Regions from separate parts of the Shewanella sp. ULN5 genome, predicted to be linked through region 1. Evidence: predicted binding sites of a transcription regulator. Region 1 holds the regulator's gene; each other region holds the start of a gene.
The links. Region 1 encodes ArgR, which controls arginine synthesis, uptake and breakdown. Its sites were predicted from a motif close to ANTGAATANNTATTCANT; they were not measured.
Positions count from the first base shown of each region.

Region 2: the regulator ArgR is predicted to act here: its motif matches at 883-900, upstream of ORI98_RS06665 (YjiH family protein).
Region 3: the regulator ArgR is predicted to act here: its motif matches at 559-576, upstream of ORI98_RS04105 (aspartate aminotransferase family protein).
Region 4: the regulator ArgR is predicted to act here: its motif matches at 1,283-1,300, upstream of argC (N-acetyl-gamma-glutamyl-phosphate reductase).

Region 1 covers NZ_JAPJEE010000009.1:39,089-41,301, forward strand. The annotation lists gene ORI98_RS10390 (hypothetical protein) at 1-64, opposite strand, end outside; gene ORI98_RS10395 (META domain-containing protein) at 165-581, shown strand; gene argR (transcriptional regulator ArgR) at 716-1,186, shown strand; gene ORI98_RS10405 (Dyp-type peroxidase) at 1,317-2,213, opposite strand, start outside.
Region 2 covers NZ_JAPJEE010000005.1:71,752-73,964, forward strand. The annotation lists gene ORI98_RS06660 (hypothetical protein) at 1-627, opposite strand, end outside; gene ORI98_RS06665 (YjiH family protein) at 1,104-2,213, shown strand, end outside.
Region 3 covers NZ_JAPJEE010000003.1:18,274-20,486, forward strand. The annotation lists gene ORI98_RS04100 (HDOD domain-containing protein) at 1-252, shown strand, start outside; gene ORI98_RS04105 (aspartate aminotransferase family protein) at 803-2,020, shown strand; gene astA (arginine N-succinyltransferase) at 2,130-2,213, shown strand, end outside.
Region 4 covers NZ_JAPJEE010000021.1:5,436-7,648, reverse strand. The annotation lists gene argB (acetylglutamate kinase) at 1-52, opposite strand, end outside; gene argC (N-acetyl-gamma-glutamyl-phosphate reductase) at 78-1,058, opposite strand; gene argE (acetylornithine deacetylase) at 1,324-2,213, shown strand, end outside.

The sequences.
Region 1 (2,213 bases):
AATAACATCCGAGCATTAATAGCATGGAACCGAGATAATGAAGTAACTTTAACGCTTTAATCATGCTGGTTTCTCACTAATAGACTGAAGACGAGTTATCACTTTGCCACAGTATCAAGTAGAATAGCCTCAATTTGAATATTCTAGGCAAAAAAGACGTAAACATGATAAAGCATTTTTTAGGCGCAGCTGCAGTTATTTTCTCTTTAAGCGCATGTCAAAATCATACAGCAATCGATAATTCAACCTCATTAGTTGGTTCGTGGCACATTGAATCAGTATTGTCTGCACCAACCATAGATTACAGTCCGGCTAAATTAATTTTTAGTGAAAATGGCCAACTCAATGGCAATACCAGCTGTAATCCTTTTATGGGCAGTTACATATTCGAGAACAATGTCCTCACGCTCTCACCAGCCGGAGCAACACGTAAAGCCTGTATTGAAGCGCTCATGACCCAAGAGCAAAAAGTCATGCAAGCCATACCGTTAGTCATGTCAGCGTCAATTGCGCAGGGGAAATTACGCTTAGTTGATCAAAATAACAAAACAATTATGGTATTAAGTAAGTTGACCAAGTAAACCATTTACTACACTGTTAAAATGATTGATATTGAATTTTTATTCATTAAAAGTGGTTTTTTCTTGACAAAAAAACCACTAGTATTCAAAATAAAGCGTTTTTCTGAATAACAACTATAAGATGAAAATACTATATGCCAACCACTAAAAATCAGGATGATCTGGTCAAAACCTTCAAAGCTATCTTAAAAGAAGAACGTTTTGGCAGTCAAAGTGAAATTGTTAATGCACTTCAAGCCGAAGGATTCGGTAACATTAACCAATCAAAAGTATCAAGAATGCTCAGTAAGTTTGGCGCGGTCAGAACCCGCAACGCCAAACAAGAAATGGTCTACTGTTTACCTGCTGAGTTAGGGGTGCCGACTGCAGGCAGCCCGCTTAAAAACCTTGTACTTGATGTTGACCATAACCAAGCGATGATTGTGGTAAGAACTAGCCCAGGTGCGGCACAATTAATTGCACGTCTATTAGATTCTATAGGTAAACCTGAAGGTATTTTGGGGACTATTGCCGGTGATGATACGATTTTCATCTGCCCTTCAAGTATCAAAACCATCGACGATACGCTTGAAACGGTTAAGTCATTATTTAACTTTAGTGAGTAATTGCTGCTAAAAATACCAATAAAAAAGCAATGCCTAGGCATTGCTTTTTTATTGGTAATACGCACATTGACTGTAATTAAACATTCCAAAAACCAGTACGTTAACTCACATTTTGCTACAAGCCCTATATTTACGCTTCATCCCACTGCATCAAAAAGTCCAATGATGGCGCAAAAAATGATGACCCCGTCAGCGCCTTAGTAAACTGCATTAAATGATCGTGATTACCATGTCCATCACCATAAATCATGCTGCGTAACATTTGCTCAAAATTATCGGGTGTTTTACAACTAGAGATAAACATGAGTCCCTGCTCTTTTACTGAGCCATAAGGCATACTTTGACGTAAAATTTCCATTGATGCACCATTAGCATCTTTTAAATTAACCCGCTTAATATGACTGGTTAGTGGCTTATCTTCGGATTCATATTCAATGTCATCTTGCTTGGTTCTACCAATGATATCTTCTTGTTTTTTAACTGGTAAACGATGCCATTTACTTAAATTGTGCGCATATTTTTGCACATGAATATAACTACCAGATTTAAACTCTGGATCTTCTTCAGCAACTAATGCCACTTGCTGACGATGACGCCCTTTGGGATTTTCAGTGCCGTCCACAAAACCGGTTAAATCGCGATTATCCATAAAGCGGAAACCACGCTCCTCTTCCACTAGCTCAACCAAGTCTTCAAACATTTGGTTAATTTCGTTGGCGACTAAATGTAAAATATCAAAGCGATCACAGCGAATATGCACAAACAAATCGTATTCAATCGCTGGCGCATCACGATTACCTTCATTCATTGAAGGAAAAGGCTTTAACAAGGCTGGACGGGCTTCTGGGTAATAGGTATCCCAAAAGTTAGCACCAATAGCCACAAAACCATTAAAAGCACTGTCAGCATACTGGTCGGTCAGTTCATAGATATATTGCGCGACACTGGCAATAGAAGGACGCAGTTGATCTTCAACGCCATCATTGGCATTAAACATTAAATAAATACTGTGTAAATTACCTTCGGC
Region 2 (2,213 bases), on a different contig from region 1:
ACCCCATTGTGTAAATGCCTGCCACCATAAATCGGGTTTAGGGGATAATGTTGCCGAAGAAGCAATAATGTCCATGTACGTAGCAGTTAAAAATGGCGCAAAAATGAATCCTGCATAAGGTAAAATAAACACACTTAAATTAAGGCACAAACAAATAGTAGCAAGCAATAATGGCAGCTTAACCTCCCGCCACCCTATCTGAATAGCGTAAGCCATAAAGGCAATGCTGGAAAAACACACGAAAATGAATAAGTAGCTTAAACCATGGAGGTGTAAATGATATACGTTTAAAGGAAATAGACCGGTTGCAGCCAAAGCAAGAAAGCTTGCTGAAAAACTGAACCAAAAAGGATATTTAAGCCACCCTTCTGTCACTTGCACAGCAAATAAATTAGCCAAAGCGATACATAAACTACCAAAAAATAGTCCACCGTTTAGCAGGAGTGCTGACTGTGAATGACCATAATATCCCAATTCACTGATACTTTTTTTAAACAGCAAAAAACCATCAACACTAGCATTTGTTGATTCAATGACTATCGAAATGGCTAACCCCAAGAAAAGGCCAAAACACCCCAATAAACCAAAACGTATCGAGAGTTGTTTAATTTTATCTTTGTTTGTCATAACACCAATTTATTATTAGTTACTCAAAGCTAGTTTATGCCACATATAAATAAAAAACTGCGCTCTCTACGACAGAATGTTGATCTATATCGGTTCCATATGGATGTAAAAGGCATATTTATTAACTATTTTAACCTCATTGTTACTGTAAAAATGACAAAAAAATGCATAGACAGTCAACTATGGCAGCTTCAAGTGTAAACACCTTGATATAACAACTACGATCAAGCGAAAAAACACAAGCTTAACACATTGATTACATATTAATTTATCATTACAAATGCCACTTTTTGCTTTACAATATAGTTAATCAAAAATAAGTGATAACTATGCATTTATGTGATTCGTTTTACTTAGACTGAAATTGGCGGTAACCTTGCCGCACAAAATCATGACGAACTTTCAGCAAGCGCCTCATGGACGGATTAGATAATTTATTTGCTGCCAAAATGGGTAGATTTTAAGGTACAGAAACCGTGAACCAACAAAAACCAATACATAACTTAAAAACGATACTGACTTTTATTATCCCGTCTTTAATTGGTCTTTTACTTTTCATCACGCCGGTAACGACTGATAAAGGATTAACCATTCCTATTGCTATCGTTTCTAAAGCATTGCAATCGGCAATGGGTGGCTCAATCCAACTTATTGTTACGGGCATTGTCATTTTTATGGCAATCATTTCAGTATTAGCCGCCATCATCCGCCCCGCTTTTATTCGTAAAAGCCACTTTCTAACAGCGTTACTGAATGTTTCTGGTTTTTGGTTATTAATGCGCGTCGTCGGAGCCATATTTATCACACTGACTTGCTTTAATATTGGCCCTGAAATGATTATTTCAGAGAATACTGGCAGCTTGGTCTATAACGACTTGCTTCCAGTATTATTTTCAGTATTTATCTTTGCCGGTATGCTATTACCACTATTATTGAATTTCGGTTTGCTTGAGTTTTTTGGCACCATGCTAACTAAAATCATGCGCCCTATCTTTAATTTGCCGGGTCGTAGTGCAATTGATTGTATCGCATCTTGGCTTGGTGATGGCAGTGTCGGCATTTTGATGACCAGCCAACAATATGAGACTCGTTTTTACACCCAACGTGAAGCCGCGGTTATTGGCACCACATTTTCAGCTGTATCAATCACCTTTAGTTTGGTCGTCATTTCACAGGTAAGGTTAGAGCACCTATTTGTGCCTTTTTATCTAACAGTCTGTTTTGCTGGTATCATGGCTGCGATAATTGTCCCCAAATTGCCACCATTATCGTGGAAAAAAGACCACTATATTGATAACACACCGCGCCACCCAGATGATGAAATGATCCCTCAAGGACATGGGGTGTTTTCATGGGGATACCATCAAGCGCTAAGCCGTGCATCACAAGCCACCAGCGTTAAGAAAGTTTTTATCGATGGTTTAAAAAATGTCATCGATATGATATTCGGTATTATTCCAGTGGTGATGGCGATTGGCACAATGGCGCTAATTCTCGCTGAATATACGCCAATATTTAACTACTTGGGCATGCCCTTCATTCCGTTACTAGAACTATTACAAATTCCAGAAGCCACTGCAGCGTCG
Region 3 (2,213 bases), on a different contig from region 1:
CAGCTTGAATTTAGCGACAGTGCGATTACAAAAGTACTAAAAGAGTTAGATCAAGATTACCATTTTAGTGAGTTATCGATTGATGCCGCTATTGTTGCCAAAGCCAGCTGTTTTGCCAAAATTATATTATTAGAAGAGCACCAGCTACTTGAGCCTCAGGAGCGCAAAGTCTTACTGGATTATTATGAGTTCACGCCGCAAGAATTGATTCGACTTAAAGCACAAAACTATCGAAAACTGGATTTAGCCTAACTAACCAGGGTTTAGGAAAACTAAGCTTAACTCGAGTTATTTATGCTTAAAGCAAGTTTATAAACGATCATTAAACAATCGGTTATTTGCTAGAGATGCCGTTTTACTAGGCTTTATCTTCTAATACCTTTTGGATCACTCAAATGCTCATATGTTGTGAGTGACGTTTATCCAATTAATCGTTCTATTAACGTTGAATTGAGTTAAGTAAAAATATTATTCCACAGTGCATATAACGATGTTAATTTTGTGTAATTATTCATTTTTGATGAATTGCTACCCATTTTGCGTTCAAATAACTTTTTTTATGACTATTTATGCTCTATTGCTCCTGTTAAAGCGCTTTAATCTGCCATTTTTATCAATCTTTATTCAGTTTTCGATACGTCTTAACAGAAGTTAATTGGCGATTACTGGTATTTTGATCACATTTTCGCTAATAATGGTTAATAAGTTATACAAGCATTCGTCGTTACCCGATTAAATAACAATGAAAACGACGATATTTAGCGGCTTTGCAGCCGTTTATAAAAATAAAGGATGAAATTGAATGACTGTTGAAATGAATCTTAACCGTGCCCAGTTTGATGAAGTAATGGTGCCTAATTATGCGCCTGCAGCGGTAATTCCTGTTAAAGGGGAAGGTAGCCGTGTTTGGGATCAAGACGGTAACGAGTTTATCGATTTTGCAGGTGGTATTGCGGTTAACTGTTTAGGACATTGTCATCCTGCATTAGTGTCAGCATTAAAAGAGCAAGGCGAAAAACTTTGGCATCTATCTAATGTGATGACTAACGAGCCAGCACTTACTTTAGCCACTAAATTAGTCAACGCCACATTTGCTGAACGTGTTTATTTTGCAAACTCTGGTGCAGAGGCGAACGAAGCGGCATTGAAACTTGCCCGTCGTTACGCTTTAGATAACCACGGTGCTCAAAAAGATCAAATCATTGCGTTTGATAAAGCTTTCCATGGTCGTACATTCTTTACTGTGACTGTAGGTGGACAAGCTGCTTACTCTGATGGTTTTGGCCCTAAACCACAAAGTATCACTCACGTACCATTTAACGATATCGCAGCATTAGAAGCCGTTGTTTCTGACAAAACCTGTGCCATTATGCTTGAGCCTTTACAAGGTGAAGGCGGTATCATCAATGGTGATCCTGAATTCTTAAAAGCGGTTCGTGCCTTAGCTGATAAGCATGATGCATTGGTTATTTTTGATGAAGTTCAAACGGGTGTAGGCCGTACAGGCGAATTATTTGCTTATATGGGTACTGACATTGTTCCAGATATTTTAACTAGCGCTAAAGCGTTAGGTGGTGGCTTCCCAATCGCAGCAATGTTAACAACAGCTAAAATTGCCGCACATCTTAAAATTGGTACTCATGGTTCAACATACGGTGGTAACCCATTAGCTTGTGCTATCGGTAATGCGGTAATGGATGTTGTGAATACCAAAGAAGTATTAGAGGGTGTTAAGCACCGTGAGCAATTATTCCGCGATGGTCTTGCTGCTATTAACGCTAAATACAATGTCTTCAGCGAAGTGCGTGGAAAAGGCATGTTATTAGGTGCGGTACTTAATGAAAAGTATGAAGGCCGCAGTCGTGATTTCTTGGTTGCGTCAGTTGCAGAGGGCGTTATGACCCTTATGGCTGGTGCCAACGTGGTTCGTTTTGCTCCTTCATTAGTGATCCCAGAGGCTGATATTGCTGAAGGTTTAGCGCGTTTTGAACGTGCAGTTGCCAAAGTAGTTGCAGGTTAATACATAAAGAGCGCATTTACTTGCGCTCTTTTTGTTTGGGTCAGTGTTAGATAAAGGCGTTTTGCATGCTTGTTAACGCCTTGATTTTTAACACCATGAGGAGATTTAGATGTTAATCATACGTCCGATCTGTGCCAGTGATTATGAAGCGCTTTACGGCATTGCCGTAGAGTCTGGCCATGGATTCACTTCT
Region 4 (2,213 bases), on a different contig from region 1:
TTTGTAATAACGCGCCGCCAACTTTCAGCACTAAAACAGAATGAGTTGTCACTTTTATATCCTTGTTTTATTAGCCGTTACACGCCGAAGTGGATTTTGATACATTGCAAACCTTGGCTTGCTGCACCTTTCATTAAATTATCGATAGCACTTGCGACAACAAGGTAGCCACTATTGGCATCGTATTTCCAACCCAGATGACAATTTGGGGTTAATACCACATCGTCGACTTTTGGAAATTGATTATGCTTGACCGTCACAATTGGCGAGTTGTCATACACACTATATGCTTTTGCTACATCGGCTTCTGTCGTGCCAGATTTTAGCTGCACGGTAATGGTCGCGAGAATGCCTCGTTTAAAATTGCCCAAATGTGGGGTAAAAATAACTTCCTGACCTAATTGAGTCGCTATTTCAGGTTGATGTCTGTGACCTAATACACCGTATGGCGTTAAGCTTACCTCACAAAAACTGGTGTGCAGCTGTGCTTTACGTCCCGCGCCCGTAACACCACTCACGGCATTAATCACCGGATAAGCTGATGTTAAAAAGGATTTTAACGGCTTTAACGCTGTTAATGATGCCGTCGGGTAACATCCTGGTACGGCAATCATTTTAGTTTGCTTAATTTGTTCAGCATTCCATTCTGCTAATCCATAAACCGCATCGGCTAATACTTCTGGATGCGTATGTTCAAAGCCATACCATTTAGGATATTGGGCAACATCAGCAAAACGATACGCGCCGCTTAAATCGAATACGGCTAAACCTTTTTTATAAAATTCAGCGGCTAGCTCCAAACTAATTGAATGCTCAGTGGCTAATACCACCGCATCGGCTTCTGCGACAATTTGCGCTTTAGCTTCAGCCGTTAAAGGTGACAGCACATAAGGCATGTGGCTGTATGTAGGATACAAGTCCGCCAGTTTGCGACCTTTATCTAAACTGTTTTCTGAGACATACAATCCCTGCACTGATAAATTAGCATCAGCATTGATCAAAGACGTAATTTGTGCGCCGGTGTAACCACTAGCACCTATAATTGCGATATTTTTCATTGTGTTGTTGTCTTTTTTTGTCATAAATGGAAGTGTTAGCATAAAGCATTTTAGACGGAGGACGTCTCATTTGGCGCTATCGTCGCAGGAAGTTCGCTTTAATTATTGATATATTGGATTTCACAGCAAATTTACGCATATTTATTTTCATTTCTTACAGTCAAGTTGTAGTGCCTTAGTCATCTGTTTGCTAGACTAACACACAATATTATTTATGCAATATTACTGAATAAGTATTTTATTGTTTTTCTACTTAGGATCATAAATGAGCACACTACCTCACCTTAAAGATGCGTTTTCACAGTTAATTAGCACACCATCTATTAGCGCGCTCGAACCTGAGCACGATATGAGTAATCATGCAGTTATAGGCTTGTTGCAAAACTGGTTTAGCGGGTTAGGTTTTAGTTGCGAAACTCCTATAGTGGCCGACTCACGTAACAAGCAAAATTTAATCGCTCGCCTAGGTCAAGGTGAAGGCGGGCTTTTATTGGCAGGCCACACTGATACTGTGCCATTTGATGAAGGCCGTTGGAGCCAAAGCCCATTTGAACTCGTTGAAAAAGATAATCGCTGGTATGGTCTAGGCACCTGCGACATGAAAGGTTTTTTTGCGTTAGTCCTTGAAGCATTGAAAGATATGCCACTTAAAGACTTTAAACGCCCATTAACCATTTTTGCCAGCGCCGATGAAGAGACTACCATGAGCGGTGCCAAAGCGTTTGCCGACTCAAAAGCCATTGCGCCTGATTATGCTGTGATCGGCGAGCCGACCAGCTTAAAACCTGTATATATGCATAAAGGTCATTTAGCTCAGGGAATTCGGGTAATCGGTCGCAGTGGTCACTCTTCAGATCCCGCAAGAGGATTAAATGCCATTGAAGTGATGCATAAGGTCATCAGCCAGCTAATGAAACTGAAACAGCATTTAAGTGAAAACTATCGTGAAGATGCCTTTACTGTACCTTATCCAACCATGAACTTTGGCCATATTCATGGCGGTGATGCGGCAAACCGAATTTGCGGCTGTTGCGATTTACACCTTGATATTCGCCCTCTTCCGGGCATGGAACTGGCTGAGCTTGAATTAATGGTATTGAATTACTTAAGTGATATTAGCAAAGAGTATCCTGGCAGTATTAGCGTTAGCACGCT